4 regions of the Micromonospora sp. WMMC250 genome follow, and region 2 is predicted to be linked to each of the others. Evidence: riboswitches for the same ligand, from Rfam matches in the RefSeq annotation. Region 2 holds a riboswitch; each other region holds the start of a gene.
What was found. A riboswitch is a leader RNA that binds a small molecule or an ion and turns the genes downstream of it on or off. The one in region 2 is predicted to bind cyclic di-AMP.
Positions count from the first base shown of each region.

Region 1: another riboswitch for cyclic di-AMP. It lies ahead of O3438_RS12390 (C39 family peptidase); the one in region 2 lies ahead of O3438_RS03480 (transglycosylase family protein).
Region 3: another riboswitch for cyclic di-AMP. It lies ahead of O3438_RS29855 (coiled-coil domain-containing protein); the one in region 2 lies ahead of O3438_RS03480 (transglycosylase family protein).
Region 4: another riboswitch for cyclic di-AMP. It lies ahead of O3438_RS22105 (C40 family peptidase); the one in region 2 lies ahead of O3438_RS03480 (transglycosylase family protein).

Region 1 is NZ_JAPZBJ010000002.1:2,844,684-2,847,871, forward strand. It holds gene O3438_RS12385 (alpha/beta fold hydrolase) at 1-679, opposite strand, end outside; gene O3438_RS12390 (C39 family peptidase) at 814-1,662, opposite strand; cyclic di-AMP (ydaO/yuaA leader) riboswitch at 1,895-2,036, opposite strand; gene O3438_RS12395 (hypothetical protein) at 2,322-3,092, opposite strand.
Region 2 is NZ_JAPZBJ010000002.1:895,341-898,528, forward strand. It holds gene htpG (molecular chaperone HtpG) at 1-1,215, shown strand, start outside; cyclic di-AMP (ydaO/yuaA leader) riboswitch at 1,510-1,682, shown strand; partial or broken gene O3438_RS03480 (transglycosylase family protein) at 1,861-1,971, shown strand; gene O3438_RS03485 (LysM peptidoglycan-binding domain-containing protein) at 1,993-2,352, shown strand; gene O3438_RS03490 (hypothetical protein) at 2,441-2,776, opposite strand; gene dinB (DNA polymerase IV) at 2,901-3,188, opposite strand, start outside.
Region 3 is NZ_JAPZBJ010000002.1:6,553,263-6,556,450, forward strand. It holds gene O3438_RS29850 (hypothetical protein) at 1-402, opposite strand, end outside; gene O3438_RS29855 (coiled-coil domain-containing protein) at 520-1,584, opposite strand; cyclic di-AMP (ydaO/yuaA leader) riboswitch at 1,589-1,720, opposite strand; gene O3438_RS29860 (cation diffusion facilitator family transporter) at 1,834-2,751, opposite strand; gene O3438_RS29865 (HelD family protein) at 2,858-3,188, opposite strand, start outside.
Region 4 is NZ_JAPZBJ010000002.1:4,912,278-4,915,465, reverse strand. It holds gene O3438_RS22110 (N-acetylmuramoyl-L-alanine amidase) at 1-1,641, opposite strand, end outside; cyclic di-AMP (ydaO/yuaA leader) riboswitch at 1,878-2,013, shown strand; gene O3438_RS22105 (C40 family peptidase) at 2,027-3,067, shown strand; gene dcd (dCTP deaminase) at 3,127-3,188, opposite strand, start outside.

The DNA of each region.
Region 1 (3,188 bases), 1.9 Mb from region 2:
CGGGCAACGTGGCGACCGGGACCCCGTACTCCTTGAGCTGTTCGTCGCTGACCATCGGGTCGTGTTCCCCGCGCGCCAGCACGACCGGCGCGTCGGTCGCCGCCAGCAGCGCGGCCAGGTCGGGCTCACCGACGGCGAACGCGGTCGGGTCCATGGCGAGGCGCCACCGGCCGTCGACCTGACGCAGGCCGGCGTCCACCACCGGATGGTCCGGCGGGACCAGGCCGGCCAGGCCGGACACCCGAAGGTAGCGGCGCGCGGCCTCGGCGCGGGTGGCGAACCAGCTGACCGGGCGGGCGGCGAGGTCAGCGGCGCGGGTCAGCTCGTCGGGTGACCAGACGGCCTTGATGCCCAGCCCGACCACGGCGTCCACGGGCGTCCCGGCGGCGCGGGCGGCCAGCGCGAGACCGACCACCCCACCCAGCGAGTGCCCGAGCACGACGAGCCGGTCGCCGGGCGCCAGGCCGCGCGCTATCCGGTCGGCGAACCCCGCAAAGGTGTACGACGGCAGCGGCTCCGCCCAGCCGTGGCCGGCGAGGTCCGGTGCCAGCCACCGCCCCGCCCAGCGCTGCTCCAGCAGCGGCGCCCACGGCAACCAGACGTCCCCGGTCGTGCCCATTCCGTGCAGGAGCAGCAGGACCCGCCCGCGACCGGCTTGACCACCCGATTCATCCACCACGGCCGCAGTCTCCCACGGTTCACGGCCCGGTACGAGAGTCGTCCCTCCCGGGAGACGCTGCCGGCACCGACGGAAACGCCGCGGGCGTCGGCCCCTTGTGGGGGACGACGCCCGCGGCGGTCAGCGTGCCTGGGTCAGGCGGAGTAGCCCCGGCTGGCGATCCAGTTGGCCAGGTCGATGGTGGTGATCCAGTACGACGGGTCGGCCGCGTTGGCCGAGTCGGCGATCCGGACGGTACGGCCGTTGTCCTTGTAACCCACGACGGCGATGTAGTGACCGCCACCGTAGGAGTGGTAACCGCCGTCGGTGTCGACGGCGTCGCCGACGACGTTCGCGACCACGCCACGGCCGTCGGTGATGGCCTTGACGACGTCGGCCTGGAGCCGGCCCATCTGGGCCGGGCTGGGGGCGCCGGCGAACATCCGGGTCCGGTACGGGGCGCCCTTCACCTCGGCGTTGAGGACCCGGGTGGTGTCCTCGGCGGAGTTGGTGCCCATCTCGGTGGTGCCCAGCTCGGCGCCGAGCTCCTCCTGGGTGCGGTCGATACCGGCGGCACTGAGGGCGTTCCGGGTGGCCGCCGGGCCGCAGTTGTAGTACGTGTTCTGCGCCTCGTAGTCGTAGTCCAGCACCTTGGTCGCGGGCGGCTTCGGCGGCGTCGGCTTACGGGTGAGGTCGGGGTTGGCCTTGGCCTTGGCCGCCGGCGACGCGGCGGTGGTGGCCGGAGCGGCGGTGCTCGGCGCGGCGCTTGCCGACGGGGACGCCTCACGCACCTCGCCGCGGGAGGCGGCGACGTCGCTGCGCATCTCGGCGACAGTGGTCGCGGTGCGCTGGCCGGCGGGTGCGTCGTCGGCGGTGGTGAGCAGGGCGCCGGTGGTGGTGGCGATCGCGAGGGCCGCAGCCGAGGCGGCAACGATCTGGTACGGGCGCTCGGTGGCGAAACGGCGGAGCTGACGCTGCAGGGTGTGCTTCACGGGGTCCTCCACGGATCGGGGGGAGAGCGGCACACCGGCGACCGGACCGGTATCCGGGCAGGCGCCAGCGCGCGGACCGTGGTCCGCGGATGGTGAACCGCTCAGGGGAACGCCCGGCGTGGCCGGGCGGTTAGGCGATGACCCGGGGGTCAGCTCACCGTCACTGGACGAATGAGCGGGGGCACCGCTGCGCCGTGGAGGCGAGGGAACAACCGAGGGGTGGAAAGGTGCTGCACGAGGATGGAACTCCTTCCGACACCGCCTACCGGGTTAGCTGACGGATTCGGGCGGGAAGATCGCCCTACCGCGGGCTCTGGCTCGCGGATTCACCCCGGACTTACTGGTGGGTCCCCGGTTCGTTCATCACGATTGAGCGGGTCGGCGCGGCGTCGCCTCTTGCGATCGGTTACCGCACCGGACGGGACGACAGTACTGGCCCGTCCGCACCCCTGCCAAGCCAGCACCACCTGCGTAAACCTGAAATGGAGCGGCAATTTCTGCGCGTATTGCCGATGACGTGACTCGATGGGACAAGCGGTTACGGTGACGCCTACGGTCGACAACCGGACAGGCCGCCGAGAATGCGACCAGATTCATCGGAAGATTCGCGCCGATCGTGCCGGACGCCCGAATTCCGGTCGGCGTGAGCCGGCTCACGTCACGGATCGGGCTCAACTCGCCCGCGCCGGCCGCCACCGCGCCACCAGAGCGGGTCGGAACGCACCGGTCACCGCTCGCCGCGCGGGCAGCGGGTTCGGTCGCAGCCGGGCCGCCGCCGCGCAGCTCTCCGTCGCGAGTGCTCGCGCTGAGTCGGCAGCCAGTTCCGCGTCCCGCCAGGCAGCCCGCTCCCGGAATGCGGCGGCCTGGTAGTCGGCCAGCCGGGTGTCCCGGATCGTCCGGCTGAGCAGCACCTCCTGCTCGACCGGGTGCCGCCGGGGATCCCAGCCGCGCCGGTGCGCGAACACGTCGCCGAGTTGCGCCATGCTCAGGTCACCCCGCCAGTACGCCGTCATCGCGGCCCGGTGCAGGTAGCGCTCGCGGGCGGCGTACTCGGCCGGCGTGTGGGGGGTCTGCGGGGTGGGCAGCGCCTCGGCGCCCGCGAAGCGACGGGCGGCGGTGTCCGCCTCGTCGTACGCGGCCCAGGCCCGTTCCATTTCCTCCTGAGCGGTCAACCAGTCAGCACGTCGCCGCTGCGCGGTCCGGGCCGCCCCGGTCGCGGCGACCGCCACCTCCTCGGCGTACCGGCGCATGTCGGCGGCCTCGGCGGCGGCCACCTCACGAGCGGTGAGGGCGGCCGTGTGCGGGTCGTCCGGGGGTGTTTCCCGCTCGGGGCGGGCCACCAGCAGGGCGAGTACGCCCAGGGCCAGCAGGAACAGGGTGGACCAGATGGCGGCGGCCTGCGGCACCTCGGTCACGAACTGGTAGAAGACAGCGGTCTCCATGGTCGGCACCTCGGGAGAGAGCGATGCGATGGGGAGCCCCACCGCCACCGGGCCAGGGCGGAGCACGGGCCGGCGGGGCGCGGAGCTGGTGGGTCG
Region 2 (3,188 bases):
CTCAACTCGATGAAGGCGCTCTGGGCGCGGCCCCGCGACGAGGTCGACGCCGCCGAGTACAACGAGTTCTACAAGCACGTCAGCCACGACTGGGCCGACCCGCTCGAGGTCGTGCACATGAAGGGCGAGGGCACCTTCGAGTACGAGGCGCTGCTCTTCCTGCCCAGCCACGCCCCACTGGACCTGTTCTCCCCGCAGGGCCGCCGAGGTGTGCAGCTCTACGTCAAGCGTGTCTTCATCATGGACGACTGCGAGGCGCTCGTCCCGACCTACCTGCGCTTCGTCAAGGGTGTGGTCGACGCGCACGACCTGTCGCTGAACATCTCCCGCGAGATCCTCCAGCAGGACCGGCAGATCCAGATCGTCCGTCGCCGCCTGGTCAAGAAGATCCTCGCCACGGTCAAGGACCTGAAGGCCAACCACGCCGAGCGCTACCGCACCTTCTGGACCGAGTTCGGCGCGGTGGTCAAGGAAGGGCTGATCGACGACACCGACAACCGCGACACCCTGCTGGACATCCTCTCCGTCGCCTCCACCCACGACGCGACCGAGCCCACCGACCTGGCCGGTTACGTCTCGCGGATGAAGGACGGCCAGACCGACATCTGGTACGCCACCGGCGAGTCCCGGGCCGCCATCGAGAACTCGCCGCACCTGGAGGCCTTCCGCGCCAAGGGTCACGAGGTGCTGCTGCTCACCGACCAGGTCGACGAGGTGTGGGTCGAGCGGGTCGGCGCGTACGACGGCAAGACGCTGCGCTCGATCGCCAAGGGCGAGATCGACCTGGACACCGACGAGGAGAAGCAGCAGGCCGAGGCCGAGCGCGAGCAGCAGCGGCAGGAGTTCGCCGGCCTGCTCGACTGGCTCGGCACCACGCTGACCGACAGCGTCCGGGAGGTCCGGCTGTCGTCGCGGCTGACCACCTCACCGGCCTGCGTCGTCGGCGATGCCCACGACCTCACGCCGACCCTGGAGAAGATGTACCGGGCCATGGGGCACGAGGTGCCCCCGACCAAGCGGATCCTGGAGATCAACCCCGGGCACCCGCTGGTCTCCGGGCTGCGCAAGGCCCACGAGCAGGGGAGCGACCAGGCGGCCCTGACCGAGACCGCGGAGCTGCTCTACGGCCTGGCGGTGCTCGCCGAGGGCGGTGAGCTGACCGACCCGGCCCGCTTCACCCGGACGCTCGCCGACCGGCTGGCGCGCACCCTGTAGACGGTCGACACCCGGCCGGCGGGCCACCCGACCAGGGGCCCCGCCGGCCGGTTCGGTGTACGACGTCGAGCAGCCGATCACCAACGGACACGTCGAGTCGCTCGGCGACACACCGTGATCTGGCTGCGTCACGAGCCTGATCGAAACCGGTCCACAGTGCTCTCTGCACAGTGTCCGGCCGGCCGCAACCGCTGCGGACGGCGCCCCGCGTACCCCGGTGAAGAACTTCACAGGGGTTGGGCGATCGTCACCGACCGTGCCTAACGTCGGTCGGGTTCGCCACTGCGGACACCACGGCCGGCAACGCCAAATCCTGCCCCCGGCCGTCGGAACCCAGTCACCCGGGCAGGAGCGGGGGACCCACACGTTCCTCGGTGCATGTCACCTCGGGGTGAAGCCGCCACTGTGCGGCCGGGCTCCTCGGCCCGAACCCGACAGCTCACCTCGCCGGCGTGGAGGAAGCTCACATGACGTCTGTTCACACGCCCCGTCATCGACGGGTCACCACCCGCCGCCTCGCCGTCGGCACCCCTGGCTGTCGGCGCGGTCACCGGCGCTGTCGCCCTCTTCGGCCCGGCCGCCCCGGCGCAGGCCGGAGTCAACTGGGACGCGATCGCCGCGTGTGAGTCCGGCGGTAACTGGAAGATCAATACCGGCAACGGCTACTTCGGTGGCCTGCAGTTCTCGCAGAGCACCTGGGCCGGTTACGGCGGCAAGAAGTACGCCGCCCGCGCCGACCTGGCCAGCCGTGGCGAGCAGATCGCCATCGCCGAGAAGGTGCTCGCCGGGCAGGGCATCGGTGCCTGGCCGACCTGCGGCAAGAAGGGCGGCTCGTCGGGCGGCTCCGCCACGAAGTCGACCGCGAAGCCGACCAAGTCCACTGGGAAGCCGACCAAGTCCACGGCGAAGCCCACCGAGCGGCCGTCGCGCGGCGAGCAGCCGGCGACCCGCAACCATGAGCGCACCGCGTCGCCGGCGGGCGGCCAGGCGTACCTGGTCCAGCCGGGCGACACCCTGTCGGAGATCGCCGACGCCCATCGGGTGTCCGGCGGCTGGCAGGCGCTGTACGAGCACAACCGGAAGCTGATCGGGGCTGACCCCGGTCTGATCTTCCCGGGTCAGAAGCTCAGCCTCTGACCGATGGCACACGAACGCTCGGCCGGGTCACCGGCCGAGCGTTCGTGTGTGCGGTGCTGGTCAGCCCGAGTGGCGGGTCGGGTTCGAGTCACGCCGCCGAGGCGGACGCCTTCGGCGCTCGACGAGACGCGACCGGGCCGGCATTGCGACCCCAGCGAGAGGCCGATGCCAGATCGGTCCCGCCGTCGACGGTCCCGTCGACGGAGTCAGACCCGCTGCGGGACAGACGCAGCGAATGTTCGGCACCCTGACGGGCAGCGCAGGGCCAGGCCTGCCCGGCGCACTGGAGATTGCGGCACTGACCCTCGTCGTCCGGCTCGTGGGCGCTCAACACGTCGATCGCCAGTTGCCAGAGCAGCGGGTCGGTCACGTCGTGCGGGCGCTCGGCGCCGCGGCTCGCTCGGTTGCTGGTGTCGTCGGACATGGTGGGTCCCCCCTTGTCAGGCTGTACCCCTCAAGGGTCACCCGTCGGCCGCCGGCTAAACCGCCGACCTGCTGTGATGTGTCTCCTGTCGCAACTCCGCGCGTGGACACCGCACGCAGATCGGTCAATCCGGCAGCAGCGGCATCTCGACACCCGGCTCCCGGCCGAGCAGGACGGCACGGGTGAGCGCCGTCGAGCCGAACCGGTCGCGGACCGCGTCGACAGCGGCGTCCAACTCCGCGCCCGGGTCGCTGTGGAACGGCAACTCCGGCTGCACCGGACTGTCGTCCAGGTTGCCCACCGACACACCGATCAGCGTGACACCACGACTGTCGATCTCCGGCTGCGCCGCCCGCAGCAACGCGCGCGCGGCGGCGAGCAGCGGCGTCGTGTCCGCTGTCGCCTTGCCGAT
Region 3 (3,188 bases), 5.7 Mb from region 2:
GGTCGACACCGCGGGCGCGATCACCAGGTCGGCGCGATCGCGTGCGGGCAGGGCGGTGCCCAGCGCTCCGGCGTGCCGCAGATTCGGGGTGAGCAGGAACAGCACCAGCCCGACCATCACCGTGGTGATCACGAGTTTGACCAGCACCCACCGGTAGCGCAGGAGGCCCCACGGGGTGAGCAGCGCGCTGACGACACCGATCAGCCAGACCAGGACGCTCAGCGGTGCGAACAGGACGGTGCCGACCAGCGCGCCGACCGGGTAGAAGACGGCCGGGTCGGCGCCCCGCTGTACGGCGATGCCGAGGGTGAGCAGCACCAGGTCCGTGCCGAGCCAGCCCAGCGAGGTGATCAGGTGCAGGGTGAGCAGTGCCTTGCGGGCGGTGGGTGGGATCCGAGGCATACCGCGATGCTGCCCGCCGCTCGTTGCCGGGTCGTCCGACGACCGGCGACATCGGGTGTACGTCCCGCGACGTAGCCGTGGCCGGTGCCCCTCGACGGGGGCGCCGGCCACGAGCGGTCAGTAGACCGACAGGTGTACGTGGTTGGTGTGGTCGCTGGACGGGTCGCCGCCCGCCCCGCTGTACGACTTCCACCCGCTGCTGGGCAGCCAGATCTGCCGGTACCAGATCACGTACAGCACGGCGAGCCGGTCGGCGTTGCGGATGAAGTACGCCGCCAGGTTGTTGCCGTACGTCTTGTCCCCGCCGGTGGCGTCCCCGCCGAAGCCGCCCTTCTGCGCGGCGAAGTCGCAGGCTCGGCCCTTCGGGTGTTCGCCCGAGCCGCCGTTGCGGTGGCAGGAGACGTACCGGGTGAAGCCCGCGGCCTTGGCCTGGTTGAGCGCGTGCAGGGTGCGCGGGGTGATGCAGCCGCTGGCCGGCGTGGGGTCGTCGACGCTGCACGACTCCTTCGGCCAGGAGCCGTCGGAGTTGCGCGGCGCGGCCTTCGCGTTGCTGGTGGAGGTGCCCCGGTTGGAGCCCGTGTCGGCGGTGGTCTGTGGTTTCGGGGTGGTGGCGACGGCCAGGGCCCGCTCGGCCTGCTCCTTGCGCTTGGCCATCACCGCGACCTGTTTGCGTTGCTCGTTGATCTCACCGTCCAGGGCGGCGCGGGTGCGGTTGGCCTGGTCCTTGGTGGTGAGGAGGTCGCGCAGCACCCGGTCCTCGTTGGCGGCCACCGCGTCCAGGGAGGCGGCCCGGTCCATGAAGCCTTCCGGGGTGTTGCTGTTGAGCAGCGCCGAGATGGTGCTGAGGCGGCCGGTGCGGTACGCGACGCCGGCGATCTCGCCGACCTTGCCGCTGCGCTGGTCGAGTTCGACCTCGATGGTCTTCAGTTGGGTGGTGAGCTGCTGCTGCCGCTGCACGGAGGTGTCCAGGGCGCGTTTCGCGTCCAGGTAGCCCTTGCTGGCGGCCTCGAGCTGGGCGCGGAGTGCCGGGGTGCCGCCCTCTTCGTCGGAGTCGGGTGCGGCGGCCCGCTGGCCGGTTGGGGGAGCGGCCGAGGCGGTGCCGGCCGGGAGCGCGACGCCGAGAGCGAGCATCGCGACGATCAGGGCCGCCAGTCGGGCGGCAGGTGGTCGTGCTGGTGCCACTGCGCATTCCTTCCGTCAGCCGCCGACCGGGTTAGCTGACGGGTTCGGGACGGAAGATCCCTACCGCTGACGCGGATGCACCCCAGGAACGTGGTTCCCCGGTTCGCCCGTGTGGGCGATTAGGCGACGACCACCACCGGCGCCGGGAGGCGCCGCCTGGTGGCGGCCGGGACAGAGCCTACCGGTACCGGTGGGGCGGCTGCAGCGAATGTGACGGACGGTGAGTACGTCAGCACGGGGAACTCACCCTCACCACTCGATCGAGCCGCACGCCCCGGAGGCGGCGCCCGGCTCGATCTGCAACGTCGCGTGCTCGATCCGGAAGTCGTCGTGCAGGGCCGTACGCGCGGCGGTGAGCACCGCGCCGACCTCTGCGCCCGGCTCCATGGTGAGGTGTGCGGAGGCCACGTCCATGCCCGAGGTGAGCGTCCAGACGTGCAGGTCGTGCACCTCGACCACGCCGGGGACCGCAGCCAGCCGGTCGTGCACGGCGGTCACCTGGAGGTGTTCCGGTGCGGCCTGCACCAGGATGCGGATGGCTGCCCGGGCCAGCCGCCAGGTGCGCGGCAGGATGAACACACCGATGGCGACGGCGACCAGCGGGTCGGCCCACCACCAGTCGGTGACGGTGATGAGCAGTGCCGCGCCGATCACGCCGACCGAGCCGAGCAGGTCGCCGAGGACCTCCAGGTAGGCACCCTGGATGTTGATGCTCTCCCGCGCGCCGGCGCGCAGGAGGGCGAAGGCGACGATGTTGGCGAGCAGGCCGAGGACGGCCACCACGAGCATCGGACCGGTGATGACCTCGTGCGGGTCGCCGAAGCGGCGGATCGCCTCGATCACCACGTAGACCGCGACGCCGGAGAGCAGGACGGCGTTGGCCAGTGCGGCGAGCACCTCGAGTCGGTAGAGCCCGAAGGTGCGCTGCGGGTCGCCGGTGGCGCGCCGGGTCGCGGTGATCGCGGCGAGCGCCATGCCGATGCCGAGCACGTCGGTGAACATGTGTCCGGCGTCGGAGAGCAGGGCGAGTGACCCGGTGTGCAGGGCGGTGACCGCCTCGACCACCATCAGGGTGGCGAGCAGCCCGAATGCCGCCCAGAGTCGACCCCGGTGTTGGTGTGCGGCATTGGCGACGGATCCGTGGTGGTGGTCATGACCTGCGCCCACGTGAACTACCTTCCGCCGCCGTCCGAGGTCCGGTCCAATGTATGTTCACATCGCAATGTGTGCAAGTGTGCGGGTCGCGCCTCCCGCCGGCGGTCGCTCGCGCAGATCAGCCGGTCGGGTCGATGGTGGTGAGTCGCTGGGTGGCCCGGGACAGCGCCACGTACAGGGTGCGTACCCCGGCACCCGGATCCGCCCGGATCTCGCTCGGGGCGACCAGCACGACTCCGTCGTACTCCATGCCCTTGGCCTCCAGGCTGGTGACCACCTGCAACCTCGGCGCGTCCAGCGCGTCCAGCCAGCCGGCGACCTCGTCGCGACGCGGCACCGGCGTGATCACGCCGACCGTGCCCTCCACCTCGGCCAGCAGGTCGGCGGCGGCCTTCACGGTCGCGGTCTCCAACCCCGTCGCCGGCACCACCAGCTCGACCGGATCGACG
Region 4 (3,188 bases), 4.0 Mb from region 2:
GCTGGCGGTCGGCGCGGACGCCGGGTTGTGGAACCAGGCCCGCTGCCCGAGGTACCAGATCGCGGTCCAGTCGCCCTGCCGTCCGGCGAGCGCGTACGTCTGCCCGGCGGACGCCCGGGCCCCGTGGTCTGACACGGCCATCGTGTTCGGGGTGCCGTCCGGCCGGAGCGCGATGTCGTTGACCAGCGGCGCGTCCGCGAACGGTGCGCTCCGCAGCACCACCGACGATGAGCCGCGCGGCGCGCACGGAACACCGGCGGTGACGCATCCGGTGAACGCCGGTTGGTTGGTGGCGTAGTCCGGGTCGATCCGGACCAGCCCGGTGGCCGGGGTGCCGGTGTCCAGTCGAGGCGCGTGCAGCAGGTCGAAGTAGTGCGTCCAGTCCCAGTACGGGCCTGGATCCCAGTGCATCCCCCGCACGGTCGAGGCGACGGTGCCGGGCACGTTGTCGTGGCCGATGATGTGCTGGCGGTCCAGCGGGATGCCCAGCCGCAGCGCCAGGTGCCGGACCAGCTTCGCCGAGGTCCGGTACATCGCCTCCGTGTACCAGGTGCCCTGCGCGGCGAACCCCTCGTGTTCGAGACCGATCGACTTGGCGTTGACGTACCAGTTGCCCGCGTGCCAGCCGACATCCTTGGTCTTCACGTGCTGGGCGATGTGCCCGTCGACCGAGCGCAGCGAGTAGTGCCAGCTCACGTACGTCGGGTCCTGGACGAGTTGCAGGGTCGTCGCCCAGCTCGCCTCGGTGTCGTGGATGACGATGTACTCGATCTTCTGCCGGGCGGGCCGGTCGGAGAGATCGTGGTTGCCGTAGTCCCCGTCGCCGAACGCCTCGTAGGGTGCGGGAATCCACTCGCAGGAGATGGTGCGCGGGCACTCCACCCCGTCCGGGCGGGCCAGCCGGCGTAGGCCCAGCCGGTCCAACCAGGAGCGCTGGGGCTGTACCGCGATCGCCGGCAGTGTGATTCGCTGCCCGTCGTCGGTCACCCGGGACTCGCCTGCGGCGATGGTGGTGAAAACCTCGTCGGCGAAGGCCGCCGCGGCGTCGGCGCTGTCCGCACCGGCGTAGCGGGCCACCGCGCCGTACCAGGCCGCCGGGTCGGTGTCCGCGCCGACCGGCGCACCCAACTCCCGCTGGTACGCGCTGAGCAGCGCGGCCCCGCCCCGGATGTTGACCTCCGCATCGGTGCGCAGCGCCTCGGGGGTGGAGCCGGTCAGCGCGGCTGCGGCGTCCACGGTCTGCAACGCGGCGGCGGCCGGCCCGGGGGCCTCGGCGGGCCGGGGCGCGGGCGCCAGGGCCCTCCGGGACTCGTCGCCGCGGGGATCCTCGGCACCGGCGTCGTGGTGGCCGCGCCCGGGTAGGGCGGCGACGTGGCGGGCGTCGGTCAGGTGCATCGGGCCGTAGCCACCGCTCGTGCTCGGTGTGCCGGCGTTGCTGTCCCAGCGGGACTCCAGGTAGGAGACGCCGAGCAGCACGCCGGTCGGTACGCCGTACTCGCTCGCCGCGGCGGCGTACTGCTGCTGGCGGTCGGTGGTGGGTGCGGCGGCGGCCGCCGCCGAAAGTGGCACCGCGCTCGCGGCGGCGATGACGGTGGTGGCGAGCAGTGCGCGCCAGCCGGTCGACAGGGTTGGATGGTGCATCGAACCCCCTAGATTCTCGCGGGTAGAGGTCAGGTCACCATCGCGCCGCTGGAGAGTCCGCGTCAATACCTTTCCATGTTTCGACTTCCTCGGAAAGAAATCTTCACACCGGGCCGGTGACCCCCGCTCGATCGGTACGGAGTGTCACGGCCGCACGGGTTGCGGATTGGTAACAGGCGTCTCTACTCTGGTCATTCGTCGGCCCGATAGCAGCTCCGCCCAGCCCGGGCGGTAACGGACCGACACCGCCGAGTCGTTTCCGAGCGAACCGGGGACCCAGGTCCCTCGGGGTGAATCCGCAGCCACTGCGGTAGGGCGCCGACTTCCCGCCCGAACCCGTCAGCTAACCCGGTAGGCGGTCAGGAAGAAGGAGTACGGAACCCCGGTGGCACTCCATGCCCCGCGGCCGTCGTCCGAGCGGTCGGCAACAGCCGGCCCGACGCCGATCGTGCCGCGCCCACGCTGGTCCCGCTTCACCACCGCTCTCGCCGCACTGGTCGGCGTCGCCGTCGTCCTGACGGGCAGCGCCACGGCGTCCCACGCCGACCCGTCCGTCGCGGAGATCGAGCGTCAGATCGACGAGGACTGGAACAAACTCGAACCGATCATCGAACGGCACAACGCCACCCGGACCGACCTCGCCGTCAAGCGCAAGCAGGCGGACGCTCTGGCCACCCGCATCGCCCCGCTCGAACAGCAGGTCGACGCCGCGATGGACAAGGTCAGCGCCCTCGCCGTGCGGGCGTACAAGGGTGAGACCGTCTCGACAGTCAACGCGATGCTGGGCAGCCGGTCACCGAGCGAGGTGGTCAGTCAGCTCGAGATGCTCGACCGGTTCGCGCACAACCAGCAGCAGGACGTCCGCGAGGTGGCCGACCTGCGGGACGAGTTGGCCGCGCAGAAGGCGCCGCTGGACGAGATGGTGGCCCAACTGACCCGTACCGAGGCGCAGTTGGCGGCGAAGAAGAAGCAGATCAACGAAGAGATCGACCGGCTGCAGAAGCTCCGCCTCAAGGTGTACGGCAACGGTGGCGGTGGCTCGTTGCGCCCCGCGCCCTGCCCCGGCAGTTATCCCGGCGGGGCCGCGGGTGTCGCGGTGAAGTTCGCCTGCGCACAGATCGGCAAGCCCTACGTGTGGGGCGCCGAGGGACCCAACTCCTATGACTGCTCCGGGCTGATGCTGGCCGCCTGGGCGAAGGCCGGTGTGTCGTTGCCGCACAACGCCGCCCAGCAGAGCCGCGTCACCAAGGACGTCAGCAAGGGCGACCTGCGCCCCGGCGACCTGGTCTTCTACTACAGCGACATCCACCACGTCGGCATGTACGTCGGCGGTGGCTGGGTGGTGCACGCCTCGCAGGCCGGCCAACCGGTCAAGATGAAGAAGGTCGACGACGGCCCGATCCACAGCTACGGCCGTCCCGGCTGACCGGGAGTGACCGAAGGGCCCGTCGCGATCCGTCGCGGCGGGCCCTCGTCGTCACGGGTTCAGCGGGTGGGCCAGGTGCGCCAGTGCTGCCAGGCACGGCTCGGCGTCGGGCCTCGCTGGC